2 regions of the Mesorhizobium sp. WSM2561 genome follow, and region 1 is predicted to be linked to the other one. Evidence: predicted binding sites of a transcription regulator. Region 1 holds the regulator's gene; the other holds the start of a gene.

Region 1 (11,180 bases):
CATTGCCGGCTTTGCGCAAGGATTTTCTGTTCGAGCCCTATCAGGTGTTCGAGGCCCGTGCGTGGGGCGCGGACGCCATCCTGATCATCATGGCGAGCGTCGATGACGCCGTGGCCAGGGAACTCGAAACGACGGCTTTCGAGCTCGGCATGGACGCGCTGGTCGAGGTGCATGACGAGGCCGAGACGGAACGCGCGCTGAAACTGTCGTCGCGGCTGATCGGCATCAACAACCGCAATCTCCGGACATTCGAAACCAGCATCGAGACGTCGGAGCGGCTCGCGGCGATGGTGCCGGCCGACCGGCTGCTGGTCAGCGAGAGCGGTATTTTCTCGCACCAGGACTGCCGCAGGCTGGAACGGAGCGACATTGGCACTTTCCTCGTCGGCGAGAGCCTGATGCGGCAACATGACGTGGCCACTGCGACGCATCTGCTTTTGACGGGCAAGGCGCCCGCCAATGCATCTGCCCGAAAATCGGAATCGATGTTCGGAGAGCATGATGCATAGATACAAAGCCCTAGAGCGTGCTTTGGGCGTCCAAACGGACGCACGTCGCTCCAGGGTGACCTGACGATGTCCGCCGCCCTCACCCATCTTGGCGCGGAAGGCGAAGCCAATATGGTCGATGTCGGCGACAAGGCGGAGACGACCCGCACGGCAATCGCCGAAGGTCTTGTCTCGATGCGGCCCGAAACGCTGAAAATGATTCTCGACGGCGATGCCAGGAAAGGCGACGTGCTGGGCACGGCGCGCATCGCCGGCATCATGGCGGCCAAGAGGACGCATGAGCTGATCCCGCTCTGCCATCCGCTGCTGTTGACCAAGATATCGGTAGACATCGAACCGGACGCGAAGCTGCCCGGCCTGAAGGTCACGGCGCTGGCCCGCGTCACCGGCAAGACCGGCGTCGAGATGGAAGCGCTGACCGCCGTCTCGGTCGCCTGCCTGACCATCTATGATATGGCCAAGGCGGTCGATCGCGGCATGGCGATCTCCGGCATCAGGCTGGTGGAAAAGACCGGCGGCAAATCCGGCGACTACAAGGCGGACGCCCAGGGGGCAGGCCGATAATGGCGCTGCTTGCGGTCGCCGAGGCGCTCGAGCGCCTGCTTGCGGATGCTGCGCCCTTGCAGGCTGAAAGCGTCGCCCTGATGGACGCCGCCGACCGCGTGCTGGCGGGGCCGCTCATCGCGCTCCGCACCCAGCCGCCATTCAACGCGTCAGCCATGGACGGCTATGCCGTGCGGGCCGACGATGTCGCGTCCGTGCCCGCGAGACTTTCGGTGATCGGCATGGCGCCGGCCGGACGAGGCTTTGCCGGAACAGTCGGCCCGGCGCAGGCCGTGCGCGTCTTCACCGGCGCGCCGCTTCCCGCGGGCGCCGACACCATCGTCATCCAGGAGAATGTCCGCGACCTCGGCGGCGGCATCGTCGAAGTGACCGCGCCGACGGTTGAAGGCCGCAACATCCGCCGCCTCGGGCTCGATTTCTCGCAGGGCGACGCGCTGCTGGAGAAAGGCCGCCTGCTTGATCCGGCGGCATTGTCGCTGGCGGCGTCGGCCAACCACCAGCAGGTCCGCGTGGTGAAACGGCCGCTGGTCGCCATCATCGCCACCGGCGACGAATTGCTGCCGCCGGGCAGCGACCTCGGCCCCGACCAGATCATCTCCTCCAATGCCTATGGCGTCGCCGCCGCGGCCCGCTCGGTCGGCGCCAGCGCACTCGATCTCGGCATCGCCCCCGACCGCAAGGAGGCGATCGCCGCGCTGGTGAGAAAAGCGGTCGACGCAGGCGCGGACGTCATCGTCACGCTGGGCGGCGCCTCGGTCGGCGACCACGACCTCGTCCATGACGTGCTAACCGGCGAAGGCATGGCGCTCGATTTCTGGAAAATCGCCATGCGGCCCGGCAAGCCACTGATGTTCGGGCGGCTGGGCGCCATCCGCTGCATCGGCCTGCCCGGCAATCCGGTGGCCAGCCTGGTCTGCACGCAGCTCTTTCTGAAGCCGCTGCTGGCGCGGCTCGGCGGCCGCGCCTTCCGCCAGGACATGCGTCAGGCGCGGCTCGGCGCCGCCATGCCGGCCAACGATCTCCGGCAGGACTATGTACGCGCGGTGGTGAAGGAAGAAGCCGGCACGCTTGAGGCAACGCCGTTCAGTATCCAGGATTCCTCGATGCTCAGAATGCTGGCCGACGCCAACGGACTGGTCGTGCGCGAGCCATTCGCTCCCGCAACCGCAGCGGGCGCCGCCTGCAGCGTGCTGATGCTACGCTGAACAAAACGTCAACACATTCATTAAACTTTAAATGGTTGCGGAACACAACTGGAACAGATAGTGTTTGTTCTGGGTTTGTTTTTCTGATTCTGTTGGGGGTCGCGATGCTGACACGCAAACAACATGAACTGCTGATGTTCATCCACGAGCGGCTGAAGGAAAGCGGCATTCCGCCCTCGTTCGACGAGATGAAGGAAGCGCTCGACCTCGCCTCCAAATCGGGGATCCACCGGCTGATCACGGCGCTGGAGGAACGCGGTTTCATTCGCCGCCTGCCCAACCGCGCCCGCGCGCTGGAGGTGCTGCGCCTGCCCGATTCGATCGCGCCGGGCCTCAATGCGGCGCGCAAATTCTCGCCGAGCGTCATTCAAGGCAGCCTTGGCCAGGGCGGGCTTGGACAGGGCGGCCTCGGACGCCAGATCAAGCCGGCGCCTTCGCGCATGCGTGCGGCCGGCAATGACGACGACGTCGTTGCCACCGTCTCCATACCGGTGATGGGCCGCATCGCTGCCGGTGTGCCGATCGACGCCATCCAGCACCAGACGCATTCGATCTCGGTGCCACCGGACATGATCACCGGCGGCACGCACTACGCGCTGGAGGTCAAGGGCGATTCGATGATCGAGGCCGGCATCTTCGACGGCGACACGGTCATCATCCGCAACGCCGACACCGCCCAGCCTGGCGAGATCATTGTCGCTCTGGTCGACGAGGAGGAAGCGACGCTGAAACGATTCCGCCGCAAAGGTGCCTCGATCGCACTGGAAGCCGCCAATCCGGCCTACGAGACGCGCATCTTCGGGCCGGACCGGGTCAAGGTGCAGGGCAAGCTCGTCGGACTGATCCGGCGTTACTGAACGGCAGGCTTCTTGGGTTTCTCGGCCCTGAGGTACGGCGGCAGGCCCCTCGCCTCGCGCGAAAACCGCCGCTGCTCATGCCAAGGCCTATATGGCTGTCTGACGGCAAAACGGATTTCTGCGCGCGTCGTCGCCGATAGCGGATCGAAGAAGACGGCGGCACTGCCCATGCGAGCGAGCTGCCGTTTGGTGACGACGAGAACCAGCGGGTTGCGGCAGGGTTTGTAATAGGCTGTGGCATCGTCGATGACGATCAAATCCGCAAAGGCACAGGCCGGCCGCGCGGTTTTACGGTTGTCGGCGAGCGCGATGAGCGCGCCGGACGGATGCCGGGCCAGGCACAGGCCGGCAGTGCAGGTGAAAGGCGCTCCCGGCGGCAGGTCGGCCGGATCGGCGATGTCGAACCGCACATCTCCTTTTTCGAATGTCTCCGGCTCGACGATCGTTGTTGAAACCAGCGCATGTTTCCAGTTGTCGGTGGTGAATTCGTTCGAACGCACCCGGTTGACGGCAAGTTCGCCGCCGCCGATCGGCAGCGCCACCAGATGCGCATCCTCCGAGATCAGCACGTCGGGGGTGCGCGTCTCGGAAATCGTCAGCAGGCCGGCGAGCGCAAAGGGAAGTGCCGCAAGCCGCAGCCACGTCGTCGCCATCGTGGCGATGACCAAGGCGACCGTCACCAGCAGAACCGATTGCAACGAAATCAGGCCGACTGCATCGACCGGCGAACGCTCCGAGATCCATCCCGAAATTGCAATCATCGCCGTCAGGCCCTTGCCCATCATGTAGAGGAAAGGGCCGTCGAGGCCGAAAGGCATTGCCAAGGCGCTGAGGACGGCCAGGAACATGACGATCGTGACGATCGGCATGACGGCCAGATTGGCGAACAGGCTGAGCGGCGAGACGCGCTGGAAGTGCCAGATGGCGAAGAGCGCGGTGGCGCTGCCGGCAATGATGGAGGTCATTGCGATGGTGCCTGCCCCAGCGACGAGCTTGCGCGTGACGAAAGCGGCCGGTGACCGTCGCTGTCGCGGCGCCTTGGCCTTGTCGGCACGAAAGGCGGACCAACCGGCATAGGCGCCCACGAGAGCCGCAGTCGCAGCGAAGGACATCTGGAAGCTTGCGCCGACCACCTCGTGCGGCGACACGACGATGACGGCGATGGCCGAAATCGCCAGGTTGCGCATGGTGAGTGCCGCCCGGTCGAACAGCACGGCGACAAGCATTACCGCCAGCATGATGAAGCTGCGTTCAGCCGCGACCACGATACCGGAGAAAATCAGATAGGCAGCGATGGAGACGAGTGCGGCAGCAGCCGCATATTTCTTGACCGGCCGGCGCGACGAAAAGTCGGGAAATAGCGCAAAGGCGCTGCGCAGCAATCCCATGACGGTGCCGGCGACAAGCGCCATGTGCAGGCCGGAAATGGAGATGATGTGGTAGATGCCGGTGCGCCGCATCGATTCGTTTATCTCTTCGGGGATGCCGGCACGCACGCCGACGATCAGCGCAGCGGCAATCTCCCCCTCGGCACCACCGATGCTGTCCCTGATATGGTCGGCGATGGTTTCGCGCGCCTTCTCGATCGACGAAGAAAGGCGTGCGGTTAACGGTGCATCTTCGGAGACGACGATCTTTGGACTGCCGAGGAAAAAGCCACTGGCACCGATACCGGCGAAATAGCTGTCAAAGGAAAAGTCAAAGCTGTCCGGTCTGACCGGGCCAGTCGGAGGCAGAAGCCTCACATAGCCGGTTGCCACCGAGCCTGCGGTCATCTCAGCGGGAATCTTGCGTGCCGACACCCTGACACGTTCGGGTGCATAACGCAGTGTCGGCCGGGCGGTCGACATCACGTCGATGGTCAGCCTGATCCGGCCGTTCGCCATCTGGTCGAGCCTGACGACACGGCCGGTCAGCCGGGTCTGGATTTCCGAACCGAGCATCTTCGTTCCGGCGCGCCAAGTTTCAACCTTGGCGGCGAGCACACCAAACGCGCACAGCAACGCTGCCATGAAGCACAGGTGCGTTTTGCGGCGTGAGCGCGTGACGGCCGCACACAATGCCGTGAGGACCACGACGGCAATCGGCTGGGCAAAGTCCGGTTCGACGGCAAGCGAAAAATAGACGATCACCCCGCATGCCAGAAAAACCGGCACCAGCAGGAAGGCGACGCCGCGGTCGAGTTCCAGGCCGGCTGCGGAGGCCACGCTGTTGCGGACACCGGATGGTGAAAGATGGCTGAGCAGTCGGCGAAAACGAATGACAGGGCCGGGTGCTGGAGCCGGTATCGGCGCGGAGCGGTCCGGCCAAAGAGGCTGGATGCCCGGCGGCGACGCCGGCAGCGAAACGGGTAGCGGCTCGTGGGGAACGTCGGCGAACAGCGATCGTTCGCTGACGCTTGCGTTCGCGCCCTCGCTCTCGTCCACGCCGCGGCCTGGTCCAGCCATAGGGTTCGCCCCTTGCGCCCTTGACCTCCTATGCTACATGAACGCGCAACGCGCGAAAGTCCGCGCAGCCACATCCGTTTCCTGCGCTTGCCCCGAGAGTTTCATGTCCGACAAGGTCGTCACCCGTTTTGCCCCTTCGCCCACCGGATTCCTGCATATTGGCGGGGCACGCACGGCGCTGTTCAATTGGCTGTACGCGAAACACACTGGCGGCAGGATGCTGCTGCGCATCGAGGACACCGATCGCGAGCGTTCGACCGATGCGGCAACCGCTGCCATCCTCGATGGGCTCTCCTGGCTCGGCCTCACCTGGGACGGCGAGCCGGTATCGCAGTTCGAGCGCGCGCCGCGCCACCGCGCGGTCGCCGAGGAGCTGGTGCGCCTCGGCAAAGCCTATCACTGCTATGCGACGCCGGCCGAGCTGGAGGCGATGCGCGAGAGTGCGCGGGCCAAGGGCTTGCCTCCCCGCTATGACGGCCGCTGGCGCGACCGCGACCCGTCAGAGGCACCGGTTGGCGCCAGAGGCGCGATCCGCATCAAGGCGCCGGCCGAAGGCGAGACGGTGGTGCATGACCGCGTGCAGGGCGAAGTCCGCTTCCCCAACAAGGACCTCGACGATTTCATCATCCTGCGCTCGGACGGCAACCCGACCTATATGCATGCCGTCGTCGTCGACGACCACGACATGGGCATCACCCACATCATCCGCGGCGACGACCATCTGACCAATGCCGCCCGCCAAATGGTGATCTATCGAGCCTTGGGCTGGGAGGTGCCGTCAATGGCGCATATCCCGCTGATCCATGGCGCCGACGGCGCCAAGCTGTCGAAGCGGCACGGCGCCCTCGGCGTCGAAGCCTATCGCGCCATGGGCTATCTGCCCGAGGCACTGCTCAACTACCTGGCGCGGCTCGGCTGGAGCCACGGCGACGACGAGGTCATGTCGATCACCGACATGATTGCGTGGTTCGACATCGGCGATGTCAACAAGGGGGCCGCCCGCTTCGATTTCGCCAAGCTCGAGGCACTGAACGGCGTGCATATGCGGCGCATGAACGACGCCGAATTGCTCGATATCTTCATCAACACCTTGCCCTATCTCGAAGGCGGCCCGGCGATCGCAGCGCGCCTCGACGACACCCGCAAGGCGCAGTTGCTGGCCGCCCTGCCCGGCTTGAAGGAGCGCGCCAAGACACTGGTCGAGCTGGTTGACGGTGCCGCCTTCCTGTTTGCCGAGCGGCCGCTGCCGATCGACGAGAAGGCGGCGGCGCTGCTCGGCGGTGAGGCGCGCGAGATCCTGCGGGGCGCCCATGCGGCGCTGAAGGCGATTTCAGGGGATTGGACGGCCGCAGCGGCCGAAGCGGCGATCCGCCAATATGCGCTCGCCGGCGGCCATAAGCTTGGCGCTGTGGCCCAACCTCTGCGCGCGGCGCTCACCGGCAAAAGCACCTCGCCCGGCGTGTTCGACGTGCTTGCCGTGCTTGGCCGCGAGGAAAGCCTGGCGCGCGTCGCGGATCAAATCGATTAGCAAAACTGGCCCAAGAAGATTGGCATTGAAAGGTGGGTTTCGCAGTGCAACATTAGGTCTTGGCCCAATTTGGCACGCAAATCCAATTGCGGACGCAAACGCGCGAACTCCGATACTTTCGACGTGTTGCGTTGCAGAAATTTTGCCTTTGCCGACATGAGAAAACAAAAAGGAGTTTGCAATGTCCGAAGCTGCGACAAAAATGGAATTTGGCGGCAAAACCCACGCGTCGACCGCGAAACTTGAATTCGGCGGCAAAACTCACGAACTCAAGGTGCGAAGCGGCTCGGTCGGACCTGACGTCATCGATATCGGCGCGCTTTACAGCACCACCGGGGCCTTCACCTACGATCCCGGCTTCACCTCGACGGCAAGTTGCGAGTCGGAAATCACCTTCATCGATGGCGATGCCGGCATCCTTTTGCATCGCGGTTATCCGATCGACCAGTTGGCCGAGCACGGCGACTTCCTCGAAGTCTGTTATCTCCTGCTCTACGGCGAACTGCCGACCAAGGCGCAGAAGGACGATTTCGACTACCGGGTGACGCGCCACACCATGGTGCACGAGCAGATGTCGCGCTTCTTCACCGGCTTTCGCCGCGACGCCCACCCGATGGCGGTGATGTGCGGCGTGGTCGGTGCGCTGTCAGCTTTCTATCACGATTCCACCGACATCTCGGACCCCTACCAGCGCATGGTCGCATCGATGCGGCTGATCGCCAAGATGCCGACGATCGCGGCGATGGCCTACAAATACCACATCGGCCAACCCTTCATTTACCCGAAGAACGAGCTGAATTTCGCGGCCAACTTCCTGCATATGTGCTTTGCCGTGCCGTGCGAGGAATACAAGATCAACCCGGTGCTGGCGCGTGCGATGGAGCGCATCTTCATCCTGCACGCCGATCACGAGCAGAACGCCTCGACCTCGACCGTTCGCCTCGCCGGCTCGTCGGGCGCCAATCCGTTCGCCTGCATCGCCGCCGGCATCGCCTGCCTGTGGGGACCGGCCCATGGCGGCGCCAACGAGGCAGCCTTGAACATGCTGGGCGAGATCGGCCAAGTCGACCACATCCCGGAGTTCATCGCCCGCGCCAAGGATAAGAACGATCCGTTCCGATTGATGGGCTTTGGCCACCGCGTCTACAAAAACTACGATCCGCGCGCCAAGATCATGCAGAAGACCGCACATGAGGTTTTGGGCGAACTCGGCATCAAGGACGATCCGCTGCTCGACATCGCCATGGAACTGGAAAGGATCGCTCTGACCGATTCCTACTTCATCGAGAAGAAGCTATATCCGAACGTCGATTTCTATTCCGGCATCACGCTGAAGGCGCTGGGCTTCCCCACCACCATGTTCACTGTGCTGTTCGCGGTCGCCCGCACCGTCGGCTGGATCGCGCAGTGGAAGGAGATGATCGAGGACCCGCACCAGAAGATCGGCCGCCCGCGCCAGCTCTATACAGGTGCGCCGGAACGCGACTACGTGCCGATTGCTAAACGGTGAATAGTGAATAGTGAATAGTGAATAGTGAAGCGGGGTCTCTTTGTGGCCTATGGTCAAGCACGACCATTCACCATTCACCATTCACTATTCACCACTTCACCATTCACCGCTTGATACACCTCATCACGACCCCCGCAGCGATGTCGCCGGACGGTCTGTCGACGGCCATGCGTCTGGCCACCTCGGCAAAACCCTCCTTCTGCCATGCACGATAGGCGGTGTCGGAAAACAGCGCCTCCAACTGCCGCGCCAGGTAGTGCGGTCGCACATATTCGTTGTAGCTTTCCGGCACGATCGGGCGGTCGGCGATGAGATTGGGCAAGGAGGCGCTCCATACGGTGATCAGGCGTTGGGCCATCCGCATGACCGGATCGAGCCGGTAGCAGGAGATCATCGGCACACCCGACAGCGCCAGTTCCAGCGACACCGTTCCCGATGCGATCAGCGCTGCATCGGCCTTGCCGAAGGCCTGCCATTTGCGCTCGGGATCAAGGAGGATCTCCGGCTTCTCGTCCCAGCTTGCCACCGAAGCCCTGACCAGGTCGGCGACATGCGGCACCGTCGGCAACAGCAGGCGCAAGCGGTGTCCGCGCGCACGAAGGATCGAGATCGTCTTGCCGAACGGGCCGGCCAGCCGTCGCACCTCGCCGCGACGCGAGCCGGGCAGCACAAGCAGTGTCTTCACACGATCGTCGGACAGGTCGCGCGGCAGGCTTTGCGCCTTGGCGGCGCCGAGTACGCCCGGATCGTGGGTAAGGCGATGGCCGACATAGGTGCCGGTCGGGCCGCCGAGGCGGGCGAGTTCCCTCACTTCGAAAGGCAGGATGCAGAGGATGTGGTCGACATACGGTTTTATCGCCACCGCCCTGCCCGGCCGCCATGCCCAGACGCTCGGGCAGACATAGTGGACGATCGGGATTGCCGGATCGGCGGCACGCACCTTTTTCGCCACGCGCAGCGAAAAATCCGGGCTGTCTATGGTGATGAGGCAGTCGGGCTTTTCATTGGCGACCGCACCGGCCGTCTGGCTGATCCGTCGTATCAGGCGCGGCAGATCGCGCAGGATGGCGCTCAATCCCATCAGCGCGATCTCGCCGCCGTCGAACAGCGGCGTGAGGCCGAGCGCCTGCAAATGCCGGCCGCCGATGCCGACGAGCCGGACCTCGCGGCCGGTCATGCGCTTGAGCGCCTCGACGATGTCGGCGCCAAGCAGATCGCCGGATTCTTCGCCGGCGACGATGGCGATCTTCAGCGGTCGCTCAGTCGCCATGCGTCGGCTCCGCAGCAGGCAGGCCGATCACGAACAGGCCGAGCGCGTTGGCGCGAGCGACGACTGTCGGGCCTTCGAGAACCAGCGAGCGGCCGGCTTCGATGGCAATGCCGGCAAGTCCGGCGGCATGCGCCGCCTCGATCGTCTGCGGGCCGATGGAGGGCAGATCGGCGCGCAACTCCTGGCCAGGCTTGGCGCATTTGACCAGGACGCCGCGCGTTCTGCCGGCCAGTCTGCCATGGCCGCGCAACTGCAGTGTTCGATCGAGCAATCCGTCGGTACCCTCGATGCCTTCCAGCGCGATGGCGCGGCCGCCGATCGCAACAGCCGCCTGACCGATATCCAGCGCGCCGATGGCCATTGCCGCTGCGTGGGCCGCTTTGATGTCGCGCCAGTCGGATTTCCGCGGCGCTGCCTTGGTCAGCGCGCCTTCGGCGGCGACCAGTTCCGGCACGATCTCATGGGCGCCGACCACCTTGATGCCGCTGCGCTCGACCCTTCGCACGAATAGTTTCAACACGGTGTCGTCGCCTTGGGTTACGCCGACAAGAAGGCTGGGCACCCAGGCGAGCAGGCCGAGATTGAGGCGCATGGCGCTCAGCCTGGGGCGGCGTGTGATATGGCCCGCTGTCACCAAATGGGTAACATGACTATTTTTGAGCGTCGGCAGCAGTGAGCCGACATCCTCCAGCCTCAACGTCGCCTGCTCATAGGCGTCGAAGTCGGCTATCCGGTCGACCTCGCCCGCCACTATTACCACGAAGGGAGACTTGCCTTGCCCAACAAGCGCCCTGGCGACTTCGACCGGCAAACTGCCGCCGCCGGCGATGATGCCGACCCTGGCGTCTGGCGCGAGATCAAGGCCCGTCCGGCTGGCCTCAATCTTCGTCATCTGCCCTCAATCTTCGTCATCGGCATCGTCGCCGCCGCCGGCCTTGAGCGACGGGACGGCGTAGTGCCGCTTACCGCGACTGGCGATGAAATCGATGATCTTCATGGCGGTCGGTGACGAGGTGAATTCCGCCTTGGCGAACTCGATGTTTTCGCCGACGGTTCGGGAGCGATCGAAGATCGTCTTGTAGGCCTTGCGCAGCGTGTGGATCTCGGAGCGCGGCAGGCCGGCGCGCTTCAGGCCGATGATGTTGAGGCCGCGAAGGCTGGCGCGATTGCCGACGGCGATGGCGTAGGGAATGACATCGCCGACGAATGCCGAGCAACCGCCGAGAAAGGCGTTGTCGCCGACGCGGACAAACTGATGAACGGCGCTGAGACCACCGATATAGACGTTGT
Region 2 (11,180 bases), on a different contig from region 1:
AAGCCGATCCTGATGAAATACGAGCATGAAGGCCACCCGCTGTATTCCTCCGCCCGGCTCTGGGACGACGGCATCATCGATCCGGCCAAGACGCGCGAGGTGCTGGCGCTCAGCCTGTCCGCAGCGCTGAACGCCGGGATCGAGGAGACAAGCTTCGGCGTGTTCAGGATGTGACCGATGAGCGAGATCGAGGCAAGGATTCGCGTTCATGTCGGCGACATCACCAGGCTGGCGGTCGACGCCATCGTCAACGCCGCCAACACCTCACTTCTGGGTGGCGGGGGCGTCGACGGCGCCATCCACCGTGCGGCCGGCCCCGAACTTCTGGCCGAATGCCAATCCCTCAATGGCTGCAAGGTCGGCGACGCAAAACTCACCAAGGGCTACAGGCTGCCGGCACGCTATGTCATCCACACGGTCGGGCCGGTCTGGCAAGGCGGCGGCAAGGGCGAAGCCGAGTTGTTGGCCTCCTGCTACCGCCGGTCGCTCGAACTCGCCGCCGCCAAGGATTGCAGGACGGTGGCATTTCCGGCGATCTCGACCGGTGTATACCGGTATCCAAAGGACCAGGCGACGCAGATCGCCGTTGGCGCCGTGAGCGCCTTCATCAGCCACAACGCGGTTCCGGAAACCGTCATCTTCTGCTGCTTCGACCAACAGACGGCGGAACTATGCCAGCAGACGTTGCTGCGCAATGGCGGGAGCGTGACCAGCACAGGTAAGAAGAGCCATCCATAGTTTTCAGACTTTTTTTCATTACCCGATCTGGCCAGATGAAAGAATCGCGGCTATTGCTCATTGCAAATGCCAATGGGGATTGGGCGAAGATGAGACAGCAGCTTTTTCAGAAAACAACTGTATCTGTACTTGCAGGATTGCTTATATTAGCGGCACCCGGCATTGGAGCGGCGGAATCACTGGCGGGGAACAAAGGCGATACCCGGTTTTGGCCGGCTCTGTCGGGAAACCCGAAGTCCGATTGCACCAAAGCTTACAACGCCTATGTGGCAGCCAGCGGCCATTCAGCCTATGCGACCACCCCTTATATGCGGGTGACTTCGCTGTACATCATCTGCGGCACGCATCTGAATGCGCCGTCACAGAAGGCCGCCGAGGATCTGGCGTTGAAATCCTGCAAGGCCACCCGCAGCCGCTACAAGGTCACGACCGGAGGAGCTTGCGAGATCGCCGCCTCCAAGTAGGCAGGCTGGCTTACCGATCCTTTGACAATGGCCGGACTGCAAAGCAGGGTGTTGCCACAGCTCGCGTGAAGGAGCATTCGCGCCGTTGGCGGCAAGCTCTGGCTTTGGAGGTCCCATGTTCGCCAAAATCCTGATCGCCAACCGCGGCGAGATCGCTTGCCGGGTGATCCGCACCGCGCGCAGGATGGGCGTGCGCACGGTCGCCGTCTATTCCGACGCCGACGCCGGCGCCTTGCATGTCGGGATGTCCGACGAGGCGGCGCATATTGGGCCCTCGCCGGTCGGCGAAAGTTATCTGCGCGGCGACAAGATTGTCGCCGCGGCTTTGGCCACCGGCGCCGAAGCCATCCATCCCGGCTACGGTTTTCTGTCGGAAAACCCTGACTTCGTCGATCAGGTGACAGCGGCCGGGCTCGTCTTCATCGGTCCGTCGGCCGCCTCGATCCGCGCCATGGGGCTGAAGGACGCGGCCAAGCGGCTGATGGAGAAGGCCGGCGTGCCGGTTGTGCCGGGCTATCACGGCGAGGCGCAGGAGATCGTGCTGCTCGCCTCCAAGGCACGCGAGATCGGCTATCCCGTGCTGATCAAGGCGCGCGCCGGCGGCGGCGGCAAGGGCATGCGGCGCGTCGAACATTCCGACGACTTTTCCGAGGCGCTGTCGGGTGCGCGACGCGAGGCCAAGGCCGCATTCGGCGACGACCGCGTGCTGGTCGAGAAATATGTCGAGAAGCCGCGCCACATCGAGGTTCAGGTTTTCGGCGATATCTTCGGCAATGTCGTGCATCTCTACGAGCGCGACTGCTCGGCGCAGCGCCGCCATCAGAAGGTGATCGAGGAAGCCCCCGCCCCCGGGATGACGCCGGCATTGCGCAAGGCGATGACGGAGGCGGCGGTGAAGGCCGCCAAGGCGATCGACTATTCCGGCGCCGGCACGATCGAGTTCATCGTCGACGCCTCGCAAGGGCTGAAGGCCGACCGCTTCTGGTTCATGGAAATGAACACCCGCCTGCAGGTCGAGCATCCCGTCACCGAAATGGTCACCGGCACCGATCTGGTCGAATGGCAGTTGCGGGTGGCGTCCGGCGAAAAGCTGCCGAAGACGCAGAGCGAGATCACGCTCTCCGGACACGCCTTCGAGGCGCGCATCTATGCCGAGGACGCTGCAAAGGGCTTTTTGCCGGCGACGGGCACGCTGCATCACCTGAAATTTCCGGATACAGCGCCGGAGGGCGCCAGCATGCGGATCGAGACCGGCGTGCGGACCGGCGATGCCATCTCGCCGTTCTACGACCCGATGATCGCCAAGCTCGTCGTCCATGGCAAGAACAGGCAGGCGGCGCTCGAAGCACTGGGCATTTCCCTTTCGCAAACCGAGATCGCCGGCTCGACCGTCAACACCGCCTTTCTCGCGGCTCTCGCCGCTGACGCGGATTTTTCGGCAGGCGACGTCGACACCGGGCTGATCGGCAGGCACCAGCAAGCGCTGACCGCAGTGCCGCCGCCGAGCAGCGAGATCGTCGCCGCGGCCGCACTTGCAGCGTCCGGCGCCGGGGCTCAGGCGCCGACCCGCGAGCCGTGGTCGTCGCTTGCCGGCTATGCGCATTTCCACGCGATGGCGCGGCGCACGTGGCTTCGCTACGGCGAGGACGATATCCTCGCGCTTGTATCGATGCGGCCGGACGGGCGCTTCCAGGTGGCACTGGACGCACCTTATGACAGCGCGCTTGATCTTCGCGCTGCCCCTCGCCTCGCCCGCTGGCCAGGCCATGTCACTGTCTTTTCAGGCGCCGTCGGCTACAGCTTCGCGGTGCCGGACCCGTTGGCAAGGGCCGACGAAATCGCCGCCGGTGCCGACAGCCTGCGCGCGCCGATGCCGGGACTGGTCAAGCTGGTGCGCGCGGCAAAAGGCGAAACCGTCATCAAGGGCCAGCCGCTGTTGATCCTGGAAGCGATGAAGATGGAGCACACGATTTCCGCCACGCATGACGGGACGATCGCCGAGATCGCAACAGAGGGCGCGCAGGTCACCGATGGGACGGTGCTGGTGCGTTTTGCCGAGGAAGCCCACGGCTGACGCTGTTCATCCAAGGAGAGGCGACGACGGAAGACGCGCGCCGCAAACGCATGACCAAATGAAAATGGCCGGATCTGCCCCGGCCATCTCCGATTGTCGCCAGGCGAAGCCGGCGATCAAGGCTGGATCGGCGCGTATTTGCCGTCGTGCCACTGGTTGATGTCGTAGCTGACGTTCTTGAGGTCGCCCTTTTCATCGAAAGTGACGGGGCCGACGACGGTGCTGATCGGCTGGCCATTCTTCAGCGCTTCGGCAACCTTGGCCGGGTCGTCGCTGCCGGCGCGCTTGATGCCCTCGGCAAAGGCCTGGATCACGGCATAGGAGAACAGCGTAAAGCCCTCGGGCACGAAGCCGCCCGCCTTGATCTTTTCGATGGCCTGCTTGGCTTCGGGCTTCGCCTGCGGATCCGACGGGAAGACGAACATGGTGCCTTCGCCGGCCGGGCCGGCAACCTGCCAGAATTCCGGCGTGGCAATCGAGTCCGGCATGATCAGCTGGAACTTGAAGTCCTGTTCCGCCGACTGGCGCAGGATGAGGCCGGCCTCTGGGTGGTAGCCGCCGAAATAGACCACATCAGCCTTCAGCTCCTTGAGCTTGGTGACAAGCGCCGAATAGTCCTTTTCGCCGGCGTTGATGCCCTCGTAGAGGATCTCGTTGAGGCCGTTCTGGTTCATCGTCGCCTTGACGGCATCGGCCACGCCCTGCCCATAGGCGCTCTTGTCATGCATGATGACGACCTTCTTGCCGGCGTATTTCTTGGCGATCCATGGACCGATGAAGGCGCCCTGCGCATCATCGCGCGTATAAAGGCGCATGATCGTCGGCCAGCCGGATTTCGCCGCCGCGTCCGTCAGCTCCGGGTTCGACGAAGCCGGACTCATCATCATCGCACCGGCTTCGGCATAGACGGCCGAGGCCGGGATGCTCGAGCCCGAGCAGGCATGGCCATCGATGAACTTGACGCCGTTGGCGACGATGCGGTTTGCGACCGAAACCGCCTGCTTCGGATCGCACTGGTCATCCTGGACGTCGAGCTTGATCTGGCGGCCGTCGACGCCGCCGGCGGCGTTGATCGCGTCGGCCGCGGCTTGCGCGCCCTGCTTGAACTGGTCGCCGATGGTGGCAAGCTGTCCGGTCATCGGTCCGACCACCGAAAAGGTGATGTCTTCGGCGAAGGCAACCGGCGCACTCATCACCAGGCCGACTATGGCCGCGCTCAAAATACCCAACTTTTTCATGGCGATACAACTCCTCCACTCGCGCGCGGCCGCTCCGGCCACGCCTCTTCCAGAATAGGTGGGAGAATTTCACCCTTCGCCAAGCCTGTCTTGGCGCATCGGCGGCACTCGATTGGGCCTGCCGCCTTTCTGTTTGACTATGATCTTCTTCCAAAAACCGGTTTCCACTTTTTGGGATCGTGGTCCGAAACTGCGAAAAGCCGCGCCTGCCTTGTTCCGGCCGGTCGCGGCTTTGTCGATCGAACAGTCCCGAACGCTCCCACGCGCGCCCCGAAAACCGCTCGCCTTCCCTGTCGTCGCGCAGCTGGGCGTTATCCGGCCTGCCGCGTTCTTGTCATTTGTTGGCACGACCGTCTTGCGCGGCCTTGTTCTTGCCGGTCCGGCCGTCTTCGGCGGCCTTGAAGCGTCCCTGTCGGTGATCTCAGTACGTGATGAGCTCAGGCTAGACTTAGTGCATCGTCATCCATTCGCGGGCTTCGCGCAGCGCCCTGGCGATCTCGACCTTCGACATGGCGGCCGACAGTTCCGAGCGCAGTTCCGCGGCCCGGACCGAGCCCTTGATCGCAGCGATGTTGAACCATTTGTGGGCGGCGACGACATCGGTCTCGCAATCGCGGCCGGTCGCATACATCATGCCCAGTTCGAAAAGAATGTCGGCCTGGGCAGTTGCCCCCATGGCGCCAAAGCCGGCTTCAGGCATTTCAAAACGTGCCATTTCAATCCCCTGTTCTAGCCCCTGTCAGGCTCCCGAGAGCTGCCTCGTTCTGTCCCCTGGAAACCCTTGGGGCGACTGCTCTTTCGATGCTTTCGAGAATGAACCGAAGGCTTGAATCCGTCGTTAAACGGCGTGCTTAATTTGAGGAAAACAAAGCTAAAACAAGAGGTAAACGCCGAAATTTATTAACGATGCAAAGCCAGCAATTGCGCCGGTTTGCGCCAAAATTGATGAAAATTTGCGAGGCGCAAATCAAGACTCCGCTAACCACGGAAGACAAAGCCAGCATGCCCGGCATTTCATTTCTCGCCGACCAGACCGCTTCGGGCGGCTGGAAAAATCCTGAAGTCTTCCGCAGCGGCACCGCTTTTGTTTCGTCGGGAGGTGGATTAGCTTACGTTTGCGTAAGAGGCAGACCGGCGGGGCGCAACACCCGGCCGGATGCCCACAGGGAGGAGAAACATGTTTCGCAAAATCAGCATGGCCCTCGCGGCCACATTGATCATGGCCGGCACGGCTTGGGCCGACCCGATCGAAGGCAACTGGAAAACGCAAGCCGGTTCGACCGCCGCCATCACGGGCGGTGGCGACGCATTTTCCATCACGCTCAAATCTGGCAAGTTTGCCGGCAAGCGCATCGGTTCGTTCAAGGTGTCCGGCGCCAACAAATATACGGGGACGATAACCGACCCGGAGACCGACAAGACCTATTCTGGCAAGGCCTCGGTCTCAGGCGCTTCGCTCAAGATGAGCGGCTGCGTGCTCGGCGGGCTGATCTGCCGGAGCCAGACCTGGCACAAGCTCTGATCGTTTCGACTGCACCACAATGAAAACGGGGCCGCTAAGGCCCCGTTTTTGTTCGCGCCTCTGTGTTTGCGAACACCAATCGATCGCGTGAGCTGCGCCTTCTGCGCCCTAACAGCAATTTTAGCGCATCCTTCGTCCCCTGTCGGCGAGATTTGGGTCGGCAAGATTTGGTGGACGGTCGGCAGCCGGCACTCCGTCTAAATTTGAACCGCAGATGAACGCCGGCATCAGAACCGGTTCAGTAGCACCAGGGCATTCTCATGCGTGTTGAAGGAGACACCACGCCATGTTCGCCCGCCGCTTCACCATCGTCTGCCTGCTGATGAGCCTGTTCGGCATGTCGTTCGCCATCCTGGTTGCCGGGGCCGGGCGCCCGGCCCCCTCCTGGGACCAGGCCAATTCCTGCCGGTTCGGTTGCCCGAGCCACCTTCGCCATTGACGCCGACAAAACCCCTCAAAGAGAAGCAACAAGCCATGGACCGCATCGTCGCCAACGCCCTCAAGACCCTTCGGCTTGTGCCGCGGGCGACGCTCATCCTGATGGTTCTTGCAGCGCCGGTTCTGGCCGTGCCCTCGATGCGCGCCGATGCCGGCTCGACGATCGAAGCGCCGGCGCTGAAGAAGACCGGCGTCGGCTTTGTGCTGTTGGTCAGCCTGCGGCGCGGCTAGGCCAATCGGCCGTCATCAAAACCATGCAAAAAAACGACCCTTCGGCCCCCTCCCAACCGCATGGCCAAGCCTCTATATTGGGTCATGGAAAAGCGAATCTACCCCCAAGCCATAGACTCAGTCGTGATGCCGGAGCCGTTTGGCCGGCAGATCTTCAATGATGCAGCAAAGGCCGTCGCGGCCTTGCAGGCCCTCTACGACCGCAACACCAAATTCCTGCGCGATTCGTTTACGGCGCTCGCCGCAGGCGGCGACAACAACAAGCGCTACCGGGCGTTTTATCCGGAGGTCGGCGTCACCACGACTTCGTTCACCCAGATCGACTCGCGGCAGGCTTACGGCCATATGCCGACGCCCGGGCATTTCTCGACCACCATAACCCAGCCCGCCCTTTTCGAACGCTATCTCATCGAGCAGCTTCGCCTGATCATGCGCAATCACGGCGTTCCGGTCACGGTTTCGGAATCGACGACGCCCATCCCGCTGCACTTCGCGTTCCTGGAAGGCTCGCATGTCGACGGCGCGGCAGCCGAGCGCATCAGGCGGCCGATCCGTGACCTGTTCGACGTGCCGGATCTCGACGGCACCGACGACCAGATCGCCAACGGCACGTTCGAAGTGGCGTTAGGCGAAGCCAGGCCATTGGCGGCATTCACGGCGCAACGCATCGACTACTCGCTGCACCGGATGTCGCACTACACGGCGACCAGTCCCCAGCATTTCCAGAATTTCGTGCTGTTCACCAATTACCAGTTCTACATCGACGAATTCGTCGCCCGTGCGCACGATCTGATGGCGAAAGGCGGCGGCGGATACGTCGAATTCGTCGAGCCGGGAAACGTCGTCACCAAGGCTGGACAAAGCGCGCCCAGCCATGGCGTGGCGCCGCCGCGCCTGCCGCAGATGCCGGCCTATCATCTGAAGAAGCCGAACCATGGCGGCATCACCATGGTCAATATCGGCGTCGGCCCCTCCAACGCCAAGACGATCACCGACCACATAGCGGTGCTCAGGCCGCATGCCTGGGTGATGCTCGGCCATTGCGCCGGCCTGCGCAACACCCAGGCGCTGGGCGACTATGTGCTGGCGCATGCCTATGTGCGGGAAGACCATGTTCTGGACGACGATCTTCCGGTCTGGGTGCCGATCCCGCCGCTGGCCGAAATCCAGGTGGCGCTGCAGGAGGCGGTCGCCGAAGTCACCGGCCTTTCCGGCTACGACCTCAAGCGTATCATGCGGACCGGCACAGTAGCTACCATCGACAACCGCAACTGGGAGTTGCGCGACCAGCGTGGGCCAGTGCAGCGGCTGTCGCAGTCACGGGCGATCGCGCTCGACATGGAGTCGGCGACGATCGCCGCCAATGGCTTCCGATTCCGCGTACCCTACGGTACGCTGCTTTGCGTCTCCGACAAACCGCTGCATGGCGAATTGAAGCTGCCCGGCATGGCGACCGAGTTCTACAAGCGGCAAGTGGCACAGCATTTGACCATCGGCATCAGGGCGATGGAAAAGCTGGCCGAGATGCCGATGGAACGGTTGCATTCGCGCAAGCTCAGAAGCTTTTCGGAGACCGCGTTCCAGTAGGAGCGAGCGGCCTGCGACCCTGGTAACAGCGCGGCAGGGCATTTCGTAATCTTGCTTTGGGCTGCATTTCTGCCGATAAGCAAAGTAGATGGTACCCGTTCGAAACATGATGGTGTCGGCAGCATTCGTCGCAATGCTCGTCTTCTCGGCCGCGCTGGTGGCCGGGTTTTTCGGAACGCTGCATCCGGCCTTCGATTCCTTCGCTCATTTCCGCGTCCATCTTGCCGTGCTGATGGCGCTTTGCGCGCTGCCGCTGCTGGCGACCTCGTTTCGCCTGCAGGCGGCCACAGCGCTGCTCTTTGCAGTGGCTGCCTTTGCCACCACCTCGAACGCCCTGTCGGTGCCCCGCCTGTGGCCGGTCCAGGCAGCCTACGAAGCCGAGGCCGGCGACCAGCCCGTTTACCCCGGTGATCAGCCGATTCACCCCGGTGACCAGGCGGTCTACCGCCTGCTGCAGATGAACCTGCGGTTCAGCAATCCAACGCCTGAAAAAGTATTGTCGCTGATCGGCCGGACCCAGCCTGATGTGATCACCCTCGACGAGGTGTCCGACATGTGGAAGGCGAAACTTGGCCATCTTGCCAGCGCCTACCCTTACCGGATCCTCTGCCCCTACCCCAATGGCGTTTTCGGCGTTGCGCTGCTGTCCAGACGGCCGTTTGCCGCCGGCACGCAACCGCGCTGCGATGGCCGCGGCGCGATGGCCATCGCGACGGTCGATTTCGGCAGAACCGACGTCGAAGTCGCCGCCATGCACCTCATCTGGCCATGGCCGCGTAACCAGTCACGGCAGATCGGCGGATTGTCGGGGGAGTTCGCCTCGCTCGGCGAGACATCGATCATGGCATGCGACTGCAATGCAGTGCCGTGGAGCGCCGCCGTCCGGCGCGTGGCAGGTCTTGGCAAGCTGACCGTGGCGCCTTCGCCGGGGCCGACCTGGCTCCCTATCAAGCTGCCGGAATTCCTGCGCTTCGCCGGACTGCCGATCGACCTTGTTTTCAGCAAGGGCGCGGTTCTCATCCATTCGGTGTCGAGGCTAGAAAACACCGGCTCCGACCATCTTCCGCTGATGGTGGAGTTCTCGCTCAGGCAGGAACAGAAGAAGCCGGTCGACGAACAAGAAACCGCGACGGCATCGGTGAGACAGAACGGCAGGACCCGAGGCTGAGCTACTGCTTGCGCAACAGCGCCCTGATGAGGTGCTCGACATGGCCGCCGTCGCGATGCTCGCGCGCGTCGAAGGCGTTCTGTTTCGCTTCGTATTCGGCATAGACGGCCTTGATCCGGCGCCTCGCCTCGCGGTGCGTCTTGCTGCAAAACAAGTTGTCGGCGAACTCCAGTCCAGTGATCGATCTTTCGGTCGCCCGCATCATTGTCCTGGCGATGCGGCCATGGTTATGCTCGTGAGCACGAACGCCCGCGAAAAACCGCTTCCAGCGCTTCTGCAGCGCCGGTGTCGCGGCTGAGGCCAAACGCGGCAAGGTGTAGGTGAGATCGAGCGTGCCATTGGCTTGGCGCAGACGGCAGACACCACCCTCCCTTGTGACGTCAAGGTCCCAATCTACGGTATAGGCGGCCAGCGCGATGGCGTGCGTCATGAAGCCGTGCCGCTTCGGACCGTTGCGGTCCATGGCCTCGATCAGGGCGGCGCCCGTGGTTCCAGTGATGTCGTAGGTCCGGGTCTTGACCAGCACCTTCGTGTCAGCCAATGCCGGCGGTGCGAAGCCGCACAAGCCGCCAATCGCCACAAGGCACGTCAGAACCGCCAGGCGCATGGTCATCTCCCGGGTCAGAAAGAATGGAACCACAGGCGCCGCCCCGCTTCAACTTCTTTTAGACGCCGCACATATAATAGGCCTTCACGCGCTTTCATTTTGGTCAACGGGCGAGACGGCCGCCGGGCCGTTCTGGCTTGCTAGGCTACATGTTTTGGTAGACTGGTCCCTCTCCACCTTGTGGCGGCACCCAGGTAATGTTTCGGTTCGGATCCTTGATGTCGCAGGTCTTGCAGTGGACGCAGTTCTGCGCGTTGATGACGAAGCGCACGTCCTTCGCCGCGGGATCGGCGGCGGCGTTGCCATCCTTGTCGACCCATTCGTAGACGCCGGCCGGGCAGTAGCGTGTCGAGGGCCCGGCATAGACATCGTGTTCGGAGCGCTGCTGCAGGTCCATATCCGCGACCAGCAGGTGGACAGGCTCGTTTTCCTCGTGGTTGGTATTGGACAGGAACACTGAGGACAGGCGGTCGAAGGTGAGCACGCCATCCGGCTTCGGATAGGCGATCTTCTTATGCTTGGCGGCCGGTTCAAGCGTCGCATAATCGGCCTTGCCGTGCTTCAGCGTGCCGAAAGGCGAGAACCCGAACAGCGAATTCAGCCACATGTCGAGGCCGCCGATGCCGACGCCGACGACGGTGCCGAAGCGCGACCACAACGGCTTGACGTTGCGCACCTTCTTCAAATCCTTGCCGATGTCGGTCGCCCGCCATGCCGCCTCGTAGGAAGCCAGTTCGTCATTGGCGCGGCCGGCGCCGATCGCCTCGGTGACATGCTCGGCCGACAGCATTCCGGAGAGCACGGCATTGTGCGAGCCCTTGATGCGCGGCACGTTGACGAAGCCGGCAGCACAACCGATCAGCGCGCCACCGGGGAAGGACAGTTTCGGCACCGACTGCCAGCCGCCCTCTGTGATGGCACGGGCGCCATAGCCGAGCCGCTTGCCGCCCTCGAATGTGCCCCTGATCGCCGGGTGGGTCTTGAAGCGCTGGAACTCGTCGAACGGAGACAGATAGGGGTTCTTGTAGTTGAGGTGGACGACGAAGCCGACCGCCACCTGGTTGTCCTCCAGATGGTAGAGGAAGGAGCCGCCGCCGGTCTTCATGTCGAGCG

The links. Region 1 encodes LexA, which represses DNA repair genes until DNA is damaged. Its sites were predicted from a motif close to TGTTCNNNNTGTGTTCNG; they were not measured.
Region 2: the regulator LexA is predicted to act here: its motif matches at 5,376-5,393, upstream of M727_RS0111070 (sel1 repeat family protein).

What each region holds. Positions count from the first base shown of each region.
Region 1 covers NZ_AZUX01000003.1:198,888-210,067, forward strand. Annotated here, with positions in the region: gene trpC (indole-3-glycerol phosphate synthase TrpC) at 1-509, shown strand, start outside; gene moaC (cyclic pyranopterin monophosphate synthase MoaC) at 576-1,073, shown strand; gene glp (gephyrin-like molybdotransferase Glp) at 1,073-2,278, shown strand; gene lexA (transcriptional repressor LexA) at 2,383-3,135, shown strand; gene M727_RS0105880 (ComEC/Rec2 family competence protein) at 3,129-5,582, opposite strand; gene gltX (glutamate--tRNA ligase) at 5,686-7,110, shown strand; gene gltA (citrate synthase) at 7,292-8,620, shown strand; gene lpxB (lipid-A-disaccharide synthase) at 8,724-9,890, opposite strand; gene lpxI (UDP-2,3-diacylglucosamine diphosphatase LpxI) at 9,880-10,782, opposite strand; gene lpxA (acyl-ACP--UDP-N-acetylglucosamine O-acyltransferase) at 10,789-11,180, opposite strand, start outside.
Region 2 covers NZ_AZUX01000007.1:146,008-157,187, forward strand. Annotated here, with positions in the region: gene M727_RS0111045 (carboxyl transferase domain-containing protein) at 1-174, shown strand, start outside; gene M727_RS0111050 (O-acetyl-ADP-ribose deacetylase) at 178-738, shown strand; gene M727_RS0111055 (hypothetical protein) at 828-1,202, shown strand; gene M727_RS0111060 (acetyl/propionyl/methylcrotonyl-CoA carboxylase subunit alpha) at 1,318-3,276, shown strand; gene M727_RS0111065 (ABC transporter substrate-binding protein) at 3,393-4,514, opposite strand; gene M727_RS0111070 (sel1 repeat family protein) at 4,963-5,229, opposite strand; gene M727_RS0111075 (DUF2147 domain-containing protein) at 5,692-6,036, shown strand; gene M727_RS42340 (hypothetical protein) at 6,323-6,475, shown strand; gene M727_RS0111085 (hypothetical protein) at 6,511-6,705, shown strand; gene M727_RS0111090 (AMP nucleosidase) at 6,832-8,292, shown strand; gene M727_RS0111095 (endonuclease/exonuclease/phosphatase family protein) at 8,381-9,460, shown strand; gene M727_RS0111100 (DUF922 domain-containing protein) at 9,462-10,067, opposite strand; gene M727_RS0111105 (electron transfer flavoprotein-ubiquinone oxidoreductase) at 10,213-11,180, opposite strand, start outside.